3 regions of the Lysinibacillus sp. A4 genome follow, and region 3 is predicted to be linked to each of the others. Evidence: riboswitches for the same ligand, from Rfam matches in the RefSeq annotation. Region 3 holds a riboswitch; each other region holds the start of a gene.
What was found. Region 3 has a riboswitch for S-adenosylmethionine ahead of NY607_RS12095 (MetQ/NlpA family ABC transporter substrate-binding protein). Riboswitches for the same ligand answer to the same signal wherever they lie in the genome.
Positions count from the first base shown of each region.

Region 1: linked by a shared signal. The riboswitch ahead of NY607_RS02990 (YezD family protein) and the one ahead of NY607_RS12095 (MetQ/NlpA family ABC transporter substrate-binding protein) in region 3 are both predicted to bind S-adenosylmethionine.
Region 2: linked by a shared signal. The riboswitch ahead of metK (methionine adenosyltransferase) and the one ahead of NY607_RS12095 (MetQ/NlpA family ABC transporter substrate-binding protein) in region 3 are both predicted to bind S-adenosylmethionine.

Region 1 covers NZ_JANWTB010000001.1:515,892-520,907, reverse strand. Annotated here, with positions in the region: gene NY607_RS03000 (TetR/AcrR family transcriptional regulator) at 1-428, shown strand, start outside; gene NY607_RS02995 (DUF418 domain-containing protein) at 412-1,506, shown strand; SAM riboswitch class I at 1,677-1,772, shown strand; gene NY607_RS02990 (YezD family protein) at 1,843-1,998, shown strand; gene NY607_RS02985 (flavin reductase family protein) at 2,089-2,574, opposite strand; gene NY607_RS02980 (VOC family protein) at 2,724-3,509, shown strand; gene NY607_RS02975 (amphi-Trp domain-containing protein) at 3,881-4,159, opposite strand; gene NY607_RS02970 (cold-shock protein) at 4,305-4,505, opposite strand; gene NY607_RS02965 (formate--tetrahydrofolate ligase) at 4,719-5,016, shown strand, end outside.
Region 2 covers NZ_JANWTB010000003.1:576,467-581,482, forward strand. Annotated here, with positions in the region: gene NY607_RS08210 (alanine/glycine:cation symporter family protein) at 1-937, opposite strand, end outside; gene NY607_RS08215 (alpha/beta hydrolase) at 1,064-1,870, opposite strand; gene NY607_RS08220 (gamma carbonic anhydrase) at 2,004-2,516, shown strand; gene metK (methionine adenosyltransferase) at 2,696-3,892, opposite strand; SAM riboswitch class I at 4,151-4,269, opposite strand; gene pckA (phosphoenolpyruvate carboxykinase (ATP)) at 4,659-5,016, shown strand, end outside.
Region 3 covers NZ_JANWTB010000005.1:210,050-215,065, reverse strand. Annotated here, with positions in the region: gene NY607_RS12110 (carbon-nitrogen family hydrolase) at 1-584, opposite strand, end outside; gene NY607_RS12105 (pyridoxal phosphate-dependent aminotransferase) at 681-1,850, shown strand; gene NY607_RS12100 (PPC domain-containing DNA-binding protein) at 1,892-2,395, opposite strand; SAM riboswitch class I at 2,518-2,622, shown strand; gene NY607_RS12095 (MetQ/NlpA family ABC transporter substrate-binding protein) at 2,711-3,541, shown strand; gene NY607_RS12090 (methionine ABC transporter ATP-binding protein) at 3,648-4,673, shown strand; gene NY607_RS12085 (methionine ABC transporter permease) at 4,666-5,016, shown strand, end outside.

The sequences.
Region 1 (5,016 bases), on a different contig from region 3:
ATGAATTGTATAAAGAAATTAAACATGATGTCGCTGTGGAGTATAAAGAGCTTTCTTCTGCTAATTTTAAGGAGGAATTACTTAAGCTAGGCTATAAATCTATTGAGGCACAGGACAAGGACCCTTATTTTAATAAAATATTTAATCAATATGTACTATTAGCGGCCCGCGATGAAAACTATAAAAGACAATTAGTAGAGCTAGAAACAAGCTTTTTAACGAGCTTTGTTGCTATCCTACGATATGGCGTACAGCTAGGCGTGCTAGAGGATACTCCCCATATAGAAGCGAAGGCACAGATGCTAGCCCTCGTCTATGATAATATCGGTAATTTCATGTTAACAGGCAACCAATTGAACTATAGGGCTATTTGGAAGGAGGCAGTGAATAGCGTTATCCAAGGGGGCAAAGATGACAAAAAGAAATGATGATCGGCGCATTGAAGGTCTTGATTTTGCAAGAGCTCTCGCCATGCTTGGCATGTTCATTGTCAATTTTGGCGTCATAACAGGTTCTACAACGAATGGTTCAACATGGTTAATGGCCTTCCAACATCTTTTCGAGGGACGTGCTTCGGCCGTATTTGTCATGCTAGCAGGAATAGGGACAGCCTTAATGACTCGTCAGGCTAGAGAGAGTAAGGACCCAATCCTTCTTCGTCAAAATCGACTTACTTTGTGGAAGAGGGCGCTTTTGTTATTTACGATAGGGATTATATTATATGCAATCGGCTGGACAGGAGATATCTTACATTATTATGGCGTGTATATGTTTGTTGCTGCTTGTTTGATTGCCCAATCCAAGAAAATGATGATCTTCATAATTGGTGCCATCCTTATCCTTTCACAATGGCTTCAAATTCAATTTAGTTACCTTGCTGGTTGGCATCCAACATATGTGCTACTAGAGTATCTTGATTTTTGGACACCAGCTGGATTTATAAGAAATTTGATGTTTAATGGCTATCATCCACTATTCCCCTGGATTTGCTTCTTTCTGATAGGGATGGTAATGGGCACATTAGATTTAACAAATCATACATTAAGAAAAAACTTACTGGTGATAGGCTTATTGCTAGTCATCGTGACTGAGACTTGTTCAACGTTATTCATTAAGATGACAACCATTCATTTATTAGATGTAGAGAGTGCATTGTATTTATTTGATACAGGACCGATTCCACCGAATATGATGTATGTCCTCTCTAATTCGGCTTCGGCTATTGTTATCATTGTTGGCTCCATCTATCTTGTAGAGACATGTAAAAATAAAGTTATTCAATCTTTCATATTAACTGGACAAATGTCTTTAACGCATTATGTTGGCCATGTTGTTATAGGCATTGGAATACTAATTATTTGCCAAAAGCTGGAGAACCAAACACTTGCTTTTTCCATGCTGTATGCCTGCTGTTATTTTTTAGGATGTGTCGTGGTTTCTGTATGGTGGAGGACTAAACATCATCGAGGCCCACTTGAATTCATGATGAGGAAATGGAGCTTGTAATAAATTAATGGATTGCCATCTATTTCTCACTGACTAGGCATAAAATACTTTAGGTATAGGGAGTCTTTTAATCTAAACGACATATTGCATAGTATTCAACTAGGTTTTCTAATATTTTGTATTGACATTCCTATAGCAGAATTATAGAATTATTTTCAAGAAACGCAGTACTCTTATCAAGAGAGGTGGAGGGACTTGGCCCAATGAAGCCTCGGCAACCGAACAACAGGTGCCAAATCCAACAGATGGTGTCTGAGAGATAGGAGGGGCTATCAATCAGTTTGATGCGTTGGCCTCTTTATGAACAATAAGGATAAAAAAGAAGGGGTGTATCGTATGGCTCAGTCAGTAAAAGTAGATGATAAGAAACTAGAGGCAATTGCGAAGGCGATTCAAAATCTTGAATTTGGTGAAGTGCATATTACGATTCAAGATGGTGTGATTGTGCAAATTAATAGGCTTGAAAAGCAGAGATTTCCGCAGAAAAAATAACAATGATTTCAGTAGAACTTATGTCAAACGGCCACCTATAAGCATGAAGGATTTCCTGTGCTTACAAATGGCCCTTTTTTTGTGTAAAGGCTAGCTATAAAAGCTTTTTGGTATGGGACCGATATGACGGCGATGATAAAGCAAAGGCTCTTTTTGAGCATTTGTAATGTCTACGACCTGCCCAATAAAAATGGTATGGTCGCCAGCATCGATTTGCTGAAATGTTTTACATTGTAAATTAGCTGCTGTATCATGTAAAATCGGTAGTCCTAAAGAGGAAGTTGACCATTTTGCTTGTGCAAAGCGATCAGGGATTTTACTGGCAAATAGTGTACATAAATGCTCTTGATCACTCGCTAAAATATTGACCGCAAAATTTGGCGAAGTCGTGAAATAAGGATGGAGCTGAGATTTTTTATCGAGTGACCACAAAATAAGGAGCGGGTCGATTGAAACAGATGCAAAGGAATTGACGGTTAAGCCAATCGGTTTTGTGTCATGACATGTCGTGACAACTGTTACGCCTGTAGGATAATTACCTAATGCCAATTTAAAAGCAGCTACTAAATCTGTCATTCAAATCACCTCTTTATGAAATTAGTGAACGGAGTTTGTAGGTAAACGAAACTTTTTTTCATATCCTACTAGTAACTCCTTTTCTTGAGTAAATTTTAAACTAATCAAACATACAGGTAAAGGTAATGGGGAAAGAAAGGGGAATGGCCATGACTTTATATTTTGATCATTTGGTTCATCAAGTGGAATCACCAGAAAATATAAAGGTTTTCTTCAATAAACGAAATGTCCATACAGTGAATGGTGGGCAGCACACGATGTGGGGGACTTATAATACGTTAAGCTACTTTGGCTTAAGCTATATTGAACAAATTGCTATCTATGATCGTGATTTATTTGAGCAAGCGGCACAATACCCATATTCCCTACATTATACGTTTAAACGTGATCAAGAGCGCCAGGGATTTTCTCGAATTGCTCTGCGCACAAAAAATATTGAGGAAGAGGGTCGACGCTTGCGAGCATTGGGCTATGAAGTATATGGACCAGATGCATGTAGCAGAACAAGACCAGATGGCACTGTGGTAGAATGGAAGCTATTGCATTTTGGTAAGCCAGATCTGCCAATTGATTTTCCATTTTTGATTGAATGGGCGGAGGCAGATGAAGAGCGTTTGGTTCAATTAAAGGCAAGTGGTGCCATTGATGTCAAACAGGCTATAACCATGGAATCCGTCCAATTCTACGTCAAGGACATGCAGGCAACAGTACAACTGTGGCAAGAGGTGTTACAGCTACCAGTGCCTACGCAATATGAGCAGTATATGTCACTACAGCTACCGAATATGCGTTTAGATTTCTATGAGGAAGAGAGCGCGATGACAATGACACTTGGTCATGTCAAAGAGGGACCATTTGGTGTGACATTAAAGGATTCTAAACGAACAAAGGAAACTTTAGTTTGCCCTGGTGCTTTTTATTGGATAAATCGATAAGGAGAAAAGGCTGGAACATCACTAACAGGGACCTTCATTAAGCCGAATAATCTTTACATTAACAAACATGATAACTAGAAAAACCGAACTATTCCGAAACACTTCGTAAGCGTTTTAGTGGATAGCTCGGTATTTTTATGGGCTGAAACACTTTTGCTCTCGCCTTTTTACATAAGTATTGAAAAACAAAACCATCAATAGAATTTATTATGCTGGCTACTTGCTTTCCTGTGGATTTAGCGTTATAGAGGAGACCCTGGAGCGAAATCACCCCCTCACCTTGCTAAAAAGTTTTAGCAGTGACATGATCTTTAATTCAACAATATGGAAAAATCCACTTCATCAGAGAAGTGGATTTTCGTTGCCAATTATTATTCAATTGTCATTTTTTTCGGTGTTTCTGTACCTGTATACCAATCAAATTCAATTTCAAATGAATGCTTGTCGCCCTTTTTTGTATAGGAGTATTCGATTTTGAGCTGTTCACTTGGGCTGACAACTGTTGGCTCTGTGTCTTGAACAAAAGTGAATTCACCATTTTCTTTAAGCTTTTTTGCAATCGTTTCCAGTGTTGCTGCAAATTCTGCTACACTTTGTCGTTCTTTATGCTTCAAAATAACTTCAGTCATGGGTTTATTTTGTTTTTGCATCGAGATCCCTCCTTACGTATTGTTACTTCTATTATAACATGGAGGGGGCATTCAGCTTATAAAACAATACAAAAAGCGGATGAAGGAAACGATGCATTTCCTAATCCGCTGCTAATCTGGAACTACATGGATAGCCCCATTATGCTTATAGTTTTACAACATTTGATGCTTGGGGTCCACGATTGCCTTCCACAACATCAAATGAAACCTTTTGACCTTCTTCAAGTGTACGGAAGCCTTCCTCCTGGATGCCCGTAAAATGAACAAATACATCTTCGCCATCATCACATTCAATAAAGCCATAACCTTTTTCATTATTGAACCACTTTACGATCCCCTGTTGCATAAGCATTCGCCTCCAATGCGCTTGAATGTAAAATAAAGTTAAATAAATGGTGCACTCATTGAGAAAATGTGAAAAAATTGCATTTTCTCTTAGAACATACAGGAATTGAACAAAGATGTCAATTGATTGACGAAATGCTTGCATATCTGGCTTTCTTTTTTTTCACAATTAAGACTATAATGGAAATGAACAACATAGAAAGTAGGATGCCAAATGACAACGAAAAATCAACCATTATCAGATTTAGAAATCGCTAGTCAAGCAGTGATCAAACCTATTACGGAAATTGCCAATGCTGCGGGTATTCCAGAGGATGCTCTTGAACAGTATGGCCGCTACAAAGCAAAGATCGACCCATTAAAAATTACTGCTCAGGGCGAGGATGCAAAGGTAGTATTAGTATCAGCTATTAGTCCAACCCCAGCTGGTGAAGGAAAGTCGACTGTGACTGTTGGACTAGCAGATGCCCTTCATCAATTAGATAAGAAGGTGATGGTCGCATTACGTGAAC
Region 2 (5,016 bases), on a different contig from region 3:
TAAATAAAATCATAAATGCGGTAGCAGAACAAATTAATAATGTATCAATATACACAGATGCTGCTTGAACAATTCCTTGCTTAGCAGGATGTGATACTTCCGCAGCTGCCGCAGGGTGGGCCCCAGTTCCTTGACCAGCTTCATTGGAGTAAATTCCACGTTTAACACCCCAAGCAATCGCTGAACCAATAACCCCGCCAAAAATTTCTTGAGCACCAAATGCACTAGAAAAAATTAATCCGATAACCGTTGGTACTTGTGAAATATTCATAAAAATAATGATAATGGCCATAATGATATAGGCTAATGCCATAAACGGTACAATAATCTGGGCAGCGTTTGCAATTGATTTAATACCACCAATGATAATAGCACCTAGTAACACAACAATTATAAGTCCTGTGATCCATGTATCCAAACCGAAAGCGTTTTCAACAGCACCTGCGATGGCATTCGACTGCACACCAGGCATCAAAATTAACATTGCTATTAAAGCCGCCACAGCAAAAATAACTGCAAACCATTTTTGGCCCATTCCTTTTTCTATGTAAAAGGCCGGTCCACCACGATATTCTGTATCTTTCTCTTCTTTATAGATTTGAGCTAATGTTGACTCTACATACGCGGTAGCCGCACCTATGAAAGCGATTGCCCACATCCAAAAGACAGCACCAGGTCCTCCCATTCCAATCGCTGTCGCAGTACCAGCAATATTACCTGTACCTACACGTCCTGATAATGCGATAGACATTGCTTGGAATGAAGATATTCCCTTTTCTGACTTCTCCCCTTTAAACATTAAAACAAACATATCTTTAATGTGCCTTACTTGTAGGAACCTTGTAATAATTGAGAAAAATAACCCAATTAATAAGATGCCATAAATAAACCATGGTCCCCATAAAATACCATTCAACTTCTCTACAATTACATCCATTTTACCCCTCCAATTTGAATTACCTTACTTTAAGTCATTATAGTATTACACTTTTCTGAAAATTACAATATTATTTTTAAGTAACAATATTTAAGTAAGTAACCTAGTAAATGGAAGGGTATAAACCTATTTAATTATATAACCAATTCTTCGAAGAGCATTATTAATAAAATCTCGTATATACATAAAAATCTCTTCGCGCTCTCCCTCATGAAATAAATTATGATAACAATTTGCCCATTCTTTAAACTGAAATTCCGTGAATTCCTGTTGATGAAGCCAATTTCGAGTTTGGCGAGTGTCCGTAATTTTATCCTTCTCAGCTGTCATAATTAGCATTGGCATATTAGGCATTTCACCTTTAGGCAGCATCACTAAATTTTTCATCATCTGCTGAAGTTCTCGATACCATTTCACAGAAACAACAGACATGAGCGGTACATCATCTTTCATTTCTTCTCTGCCTTCAACACTACGCGTTAATTTCTCTAATGTAATATCATGTGTCAATTTAACATTGGCCGTTAACGCACTTAGACTTGTTAAAGCATTTGTTAATTTACCTGGTAATAGCTTTAGTTGCAACCAAGGTGATGTTAAAATAATGCCTGCACATTCATATTGTCTCTTTTGCAGTGTATGGAGGATTAATGTTGCACCTAGTCCATGCCCTATTACAAAGGTTGGTAAATTATATGAAAAAGCATTTTCAATCAGGTTTCTTGTATACTTATTGTACAATTTGAAGTCTTCATCATGGACTCGAGCAAACCTTGCATTACCCCCATGATTCGGTAAATCTCCCATGACTATGTGGAAGCCTTCTAATCTTAATTTCTCTATCAGCCATGCATACCAACGGTGATTTTCATAAGCACCATGAAGAATAGCAATCACAGCTTTTGCTTGTCCATCAGCTTCCCATTTCCACATTACATAGTCCTCCTAAAAAATAATTACACTTTGATTATATCGAAATAAATAGCACATTTTAATTTTATATTTCCATAAAGTTGCGTATTTGATACGATAATACTACATTATAGAAAGAAAAGAGGCGATTTTCATGATTTATCCATTTAAAGATAAAACGCCAAAGATCGATCCGTCTGTTTTCATTGCTGATTACGCAACTGTTACGGGCGACGTAACAATTGGCGCCGAAACAACCATTTGGTTTAATACGGTTATTCGTGGTGATGTTTCCCCAACGATTATTGGTAAACGTGTCAGTATCCAGGATCTTTGCTGTTTACACCAAAGCCCAAAATATCCGCTCATTATTGAAGATGAGGTAACAGTTGGACACCAAGTCACTTTACATAGTTGTACAATTCGCAAAAATGCCTTAATTGGTATGGGATCCATTATTTTAGACGGAGCTGAGATTGGAGAAGGTGCATTTATTGGAGCTGGAAGCCTAGTACCTCCTGGTAAAGTCATTCCTCCAAATAGTTTAGCATTAGGTCGTCCAGCAAAAGTTGTCCGAGAATTAAATGCTGAAGATAAAGAGGATATGGAACGCATCGTACGAGAATACGCAGAAAAAGGTCAATATTATAAATCACTTCAGAAATAAATAACCTACACAAAAAATCAATACTAACGAAAAAATCCCTCGCGTTTTCGTGTACCGAATATGTTCACGAATCCTAGCGAGGTATTTTTGTAAAAAAAACAAAAGGAGCAATGTTGCCCCTTTGCTTATTAATACATCAGAATAATTTTCTAATGACTTCATTACTTTAGTTCAATAGTTTATAAACGTGCTTTTTCTCGTAGCGCGTCTGCTTTATCAATTTGCTCCCATGGTACATTTAAATCTGTACGACCAAAATGTCCATACGCAGCAGTTTGTTTATAAATTGGACGACGAAGATCAAGCATTTTAATGATACCTGCTGGGCGTAGATCGAATAGCTCGCGTACCCATTCAACGATTTCGCTTTCTTTCACTCTACCTGTGCCAAATGTATCGACAGCAATGGAAACAGGCTGAGCAACGCCAATCGCATAGGCAAGTTGCACTTCAGCACGCTCTGCTAAGCCAGCTGCTACGATGTTTTTCGCTACATAACGTGCTGCATATGCCGCCGAACGGTCTACCTTGGTTGCATCCTTACCTGAGAAGGCACCACCACCGTGACGTGCATAACCACCGTATGTATCAACAATGATTTTACGCCCTGTTAATCCAGCATCACCTTTTGGCCCACCAATTACAAAACGGCCAGTTGGATTGATGAAGTATTTCGTATTAGCATCTAATAATTCACTCGGTACAACTGGTGCAATAACAAATTCTTTTAAATCTGCTTGAATTTGTTCAAGTGTTGCTTCTTCATCATGCTGTGTTGAAATAACAATTGTATCCACGCGAACCGGTACATTATTGTCATCATATTCAATCGTTACTTGCGTTTTACCATCAGGACGCAAATAGGCAAGTTCCCCTGATTTACGTACTTCTGTTAAACGGCGTGCTAATTTGTGTGCCAAGCTAATTGGTAATGGCATTAGCTCTGGTGTTTCATTACATGCATAGCCAAACATTAAGCCTTGGTCACCAGCACCAATTGCTTCTATGTCAGCATCTGTCATAGAGCCTTCACGTGCCTCTAATGCCTGATCAACACCTTGGGCAATATCAGGTGATTGTTCGCCAATTGCCACAAGCACCGCTAAGTTCTCTGCATCAAAGCCATATTTACCTCGTGTATAGCCAATTTCAGCTACAGTGTCACGAACAATACCTTTAATATCCACATAAGTAGAAGTAGTAATTTCTCCTGCTACTAATACTAATCCTGTTGTTACAGTTGTTTCACACGCTACACGTGCATTTGGATCTTCTGCTAAAATAGCATCTAAAATGGCATCCGAGATTTGGTCACAAATCTTATCTGGATGTCCTTCTGTTACACTCTCTGATGTAAACAGTCGACGGTTTGTCATTTGGTTTTCCTCCTAAATACTCTTACAATAAGTAGTTGTGTATGAATACGGTACTCATTACCCATGTCAAGTCCGCTCCTAAGGATTGAACTCTCAAGCCGTTACTGCTGCTTTTAACACGAGGATTTCGAAAGATCCGTCATTATAATAAGGAAAGAACTACATATACTTACCTTTACATTGATTTTTAACAATAAAAAAATCCTTTTCTCACGTTACTTTACATGAGGAAAGGAATAATGACTGCGTAACCTTTCACTCTTATCGTTCAAGGGATGTTCCCTTGCATCAGGTTGGCACCAACGCATGTCGTGAAATAGTTCATGCAGGTTGCCGGGTTTCACAGGGCCTGACCCTCCACCAGCTCGGGATAAGAGTATCCGTTCAATCTCATGTTACTGAAAAGGTCGAACGTTGTCAAATATTTTCTTATGTATTACTGTATAGAAAGGAAAGAACTTATTACACAAAAACTTTTCATACTTGGATGATGATGTAAATAGAAGCAAATTAATCCCTACAACATACCTAGCTACTTGTGGTAACATATGTGTGGCTCAATTTTCGTGCCTAATTACAGTAGGATTGATGGTATTCTACTCGAAAAACATTATTTTTTGTCAGTTTATTGAAAAGTGGTAAAAACTCTAAAATAATTTCTTAATTAGTATAGATTATTTAAGCAATTGTGTTATACTATTTTTGAAATTAAGAAAAAATCCCTCTAAATCAAGGGAATACTATAAAAAAGGATGGTATTTAATCGATGAATTCAGTAGAAATTGCAAACGAACTGAAGGAATTATTAAACGGCGGTAACATTAATGTTCAACTTTCAGTACCACAATTAGCAGAAAAAGCTACATCTCGTGGTGAAGCAATGTTAACAGTAGATGGCGCAGTTCGTGCAGAAACTGGCAAATACACTGGTCGTTCACCTAAAGATAAATATACGGTAGAAGAAGAAAGCACAAAAGATCAAATTGACTGGGGTAAAGTCAACCAACCGATTTCTTCTGAAGTGTTCGATAACCTATATGTAAAAGTAATAAAATATTTAAAAGAACGTGACGAGTTATTCGTATTCAAAGGCTTTGCAGGTGCTGACAAAGATTCACAATTAA
Region 3 (5,016 bases):
GCTATGACAAAACATTGATTTTCAATTGCCCGAGCCTGTAGCAATGTTTTCCAATGGTCAATCCTTGGAGTTGGCCACTGCGCTGGTACAAATAATACCTTTGCTCCTTGTAATGCATGGGCTCGTAACCATTCTGGGAAGCGAATATCATAGCAAATAACACCAGCAGCTTCAATGTCACCTAGAGCAAAACGATTCATTTCATTCCCTGCCTCTAAGTAAAGATGCTCGTCCATTAAACGGAAAAGATGTGCCTTGCTATATTCCCCTACAAGCTCTCCATTACGATCAAAGGTATACATCGTATTATAAAATTTGTCGCCTTTCTTTGTTGAAACAGAGCCACCTACAATATGTACATCTAGTTCCTTAGCTAGTTTAGCTAAAAAGGCTTGTGTCCGCTCACCATCGATATCTGCTAGCTCAGGTAGTTTTTCCAAAGCATAGCCTGTATTCCACATTTCAGGTAACACAATAATTTCTGCCCCTTGTTTTGCAGCTTCTCGAATCTTCTCTTCAGCACGTGCAAAATTTTCTTCCACTTTGCCAAAGCCAACATTTAATTGAATACAACCGATTTTCATCTCTATTCCTCCTCTAGACAATTAACAGAAAAAGTAATACTATTTGCTTCATATTCTTCAATAATAATTATTATATTCTGAAAAAGGTGATTATGCATGGAATTCTCTAAAAAACTACAGCAACTACCCACTCAATTTTTTGCAGCACTCGTTCAAAAAGTAAACTTGGCCCTAGAAGAAGGGCGTGATGTCATTAACCTTGGGCAAGGAAATCCCGATCAGCCAACGCCTACTCACATCATTCAAGCATTACAGGAAGCGGCTGAAAATCCTCAAAACCACAAATATTCACCATTTAGAGGTCTCGCTGAATTACGCCAAGCGGCGGCCGACTTTTATCAACGTGAATATCAGGTAGAACTAGATCCTGATACAGAGGTAGCGATTCTTGGTGGAACAAAAATTGGTCTAGTAGAGCTACCTTTAGCTGTGTTAAACCCTGGTGACACGATGCTCTTACCAGACCCTGGCTATCCAGATTACCTATCAGGTGTCGTACTAGGAGACGTCAATTTTGAAGTAATGCCCCTTTTTGCTGAAAATGATTTCTTACCTGATTATCATGCATTACCTGATGAAGTGAAAGAAAAGGCAAAGCTTCTTTACTTAAATTACCCAAACAACCCTACAGGTGGTACAGCATCACTTGCGTTTTTTGAAGAGACCGTTCGCTTTGCGAAGGAACACAATATTATCGTATCACATGATTTTGCTTATGGGGCAATAGGATTTGACGGTAATAAACCAGTTAGCTTCCTTCAAGCAAATGGTGCAAAAGAAGTAGGAGTTGAAATGTATACATTATCGAAAACCTATAATATGGCTGGCTGGCGTATAGGCTTCGCTGTAGGGAATGCCGAGATTATTGCTGCTATTAATCTTATTCAGGATCATCTGTTTTGTAGTCAGTTCCCTGCCATTCAACAAGCTGCAGCAGTAGCACTGACAGCTTCCCAGCAATGTGCGGATGAACTACGAGCTACTTATGAGCGTCGCCGAAATGTACTCATTGAAGAAGCTAGAAGAATTGGCTGGCATGTTACGGCTCCAAAAGGCTCCTTCTTCGCATGGCTCCCTGTACCACTAGGCTATACAAGTGAACAGTTTGCTGATCTATTGCTCGAAAAAGCTGATATCGCTGTAGCAGCAGGTAATGGCTTCGGTCAATATGGTGAAGGCTATGTGCGCGTAGGGTTGCTAGTTAGTGAGGAGCGCTTACGTGAAGCAATCCATAGAATCGAGCAATTACAATTGTTTAATAGATAATGTGCCTTATCCTGTAGCTATCTCTAGCTACAGGATTATTACTATTTTTCAATTTTCCTTGGTTGCCCTAAACCATCTTCTAATGGATAAAATTGAACATGACCTGTTTCATCATCCCATTTTCGAATATGTTGAATACCTTGTACCTCTGCCAACACGATGTCAGCAGTTATAACAGGATTTCCCCCTTTTATTAAATGCCCACCCGATACTACACCACATTGATCACTCATAGAACCATGGAAATGTGTCTCATATCCACCATCTCGCTTACACACCACACCTGAACCTTGAATAAATTCTAGTGGTCCCTCTTTTTCAATCACATTACTAAAACGAACATGAATTTGAGCTGTTGCATCTGGCACTAAATAAACAAAGCTACTTTTTTGAAAGCTGCCAATACAGCTTACAATTGTTGCTGACTCTATATTATTCTCTTCGCAAAGCGCTTCAATCCCTTCAATGATATCTGTTCCCGTTAGAAAACGAGCACTAATAACCTTACCAAATGAACCTATACCATAATTAACTCTTACAGACATTGTTATCCCTCTTTTGTGTCGAAATATTATAATTATATAAAAAATTTAAAAATTATTTATTGACTTACTATACCCTATAAATTATATTAGTTCTATCGGAATTACAAAAAAATATTATAAATCTCTTATCAAGAGTAGCTGAGGGACTGGCCCTATGAAGCTCGGCAACCTCCTTTTTAAAGGAAGGTGCTAAATCCTGCAAACGATCTTCGTTTGATAGATAAGAGAGGACATCTTTTCATGAGCCTCTCTTAATTTGTAAGAGAGTTTTTTTATTTTCAAAAAACCGATAAAAACAATCTTGGAGGTATTTTCATGAAAAAGAAAAATAAATTTTTAGTAGGTTTAGCAAGTTTAACATTAGTAGCAGCTTTAGCAGGCTGTGGCTCTAAAGAAGATAGTAAAAGCCAAGCTGAAGGAATTGATGAAAAGAAAATCGTTGTAGGCGTCACTTCTGGTCCACACGAACAAATTGCAGAAGTAGCTGCTAAAGTAGCAAAAGAAAACGGGCTAGAAGTAGAGCTAAAATCATTTTCTGACTATGTTTTACCTAATACATCCTTAGCTGAAGGTGATCTTGATGCGAACAGCTATCAACACGAGCCTTTCCTGGATACATTTAATAAAGATCATGATACAGAGTTAGTACCAGTGGGCAAAACGATTTTAAATCCAATGGGTATCTACTCAGAAAAATATAAATCCTTTGATGACATTCCTGACGGAGCAACGTTTGGCTTACCAAATGATCCAACGAATGGAGCCCGTGCCCTCTTTGTTTTACAGGAAGCTGGCTATATTAAGTTAAAAGAGGGCGCAGACTTAACAGCCTCGATCCGTGATGTAGAAGAAAACAAAAAGAATTTAAAATTCATTGAATTAGAGGCCGTTCAAATTCCTAAACAACTTAGTGAAGTAGATGTAGCAGCTATTAATACAAACTTTGCATTAGAAGCTGGCATTAACCCTAAAGATGACTCTATTTTATTGGAATCTACTGATTCTCCATACGTAAACTATATTGTCGTGCGTGCTGAAAATGAAAATGATCCAACAATTAAAAAGTTCGTTGAGGCCTACCAATCTGATGAAGTACGTCAATTCATCGAAGAGGAATTCAAAGGTTCAGTAATCCCTAGTTGGTAATACATTCAGGAAGCTTCTATAAGCCGAAGAATCTGCCGAAATTCCTCTATAGGAAAACGAGCAGATTCTTGCTTTTTAGAAGGTAGAGAAAGGAGCATACAATCGCATGATTCAATTACAAAATATCTCAAAAGAATTCAAGTCGAAAAAAGGCATCATAAAAGCTGTGGATGGCATCAATCTTCACGTAAAAAAGGGACAAATTCATGGTGTAATCGGCTATAGTGGTGCTGGTAAAAGTACACTCATTCGTTGCGTTAATCTACTAGAACGTCCTACAGCAGGAAAAGTAGTGATAGACAATGTAGACATTACGACCCTTTCTCTTCACGAATTACGTCAAACACGCCAAAAAATCGGGATGATCTTCCAGCACTTTAATCTATTAAAAACAGCAACAGTTTACAATAATATTGCAGTTCCCTTAAAGCTACTAGGCTATAAAGAGGCGGAAGTAAAAAGCCGAGTAGCTAAGTATGCTGAAATTGTCGGTTTAACAGATAAACTAGACAGTTACCCCAATCAACTTTCAGGTGGTCAAAAACAGCGTGTGGCTATTGCGCGTGCCTTAGCACAGGAACCAGAAATTTTACTTAGTGACGAAGCAACAAGTGCACTTGATCCTGAAACAACGGAAGCCATTCTTGAATTGTTGTTAAAGATTAACCGTGAATTAGGAATTACAATTCTGCTCATTACACATGAAATGAATGTCATTCAAAAAATTTGTGATGAGGTTTCTGTTCTAGAATCTGGGAAAGTTGTAGAATTCGGCACAGCGATTGAACTTTTTGCAAAACCAAAGCACCCTACAACGCGAAAGTTTTTGAATACAATTTCACAACGTAATTTATCCCCTTCTCTTATTGAGCAATTAAATGTTTCAGGAAGTGTAATCCGTTTAACATTCCTTGGTGAAAGTACTGGTAAGCCATTATTAGCAGAAGTCACTAAGGTATACGATGTGCAACCAAATATTTTAACAGCTAATATTATTGAATTAAAAAACGGTATTGTCGGCAATATTGTGGTGCATTTACATGGCGAGACGCAGATTGTCCAAAAAGCGTTAACGTATTTTTCAGAAAATGGCGTGGCAGTGGAAGAATTAGGAGGTGCGTTCAATGAGTAGTATCCAAAGTTTCTTTACAGATTGGTCAGATGTTATTGGCAAAGCAATTATCGAAACATTTCAAATGGTCGGAATTTCATTATTGTTCTCCATTCTGATTGGCATTCCATTAGGGCTATTAATCGTTTTAACACGACCAGGACAATCCTTTGAAAATAAATTTTTCTATCAGTTTTTTAATCTATTTATCAATATTGTTCGCTCTGTTCCATTTATCATTTTATTATTCTTCATCTTACCTTTTACTAAGTTAATTGTAGGTACAACAATTGGTGTTAAAGGTGTAATCGTTCCGCTAGTTGTTTACACAGCTCCTTATATTGCACGACTGATGGAATCTGCG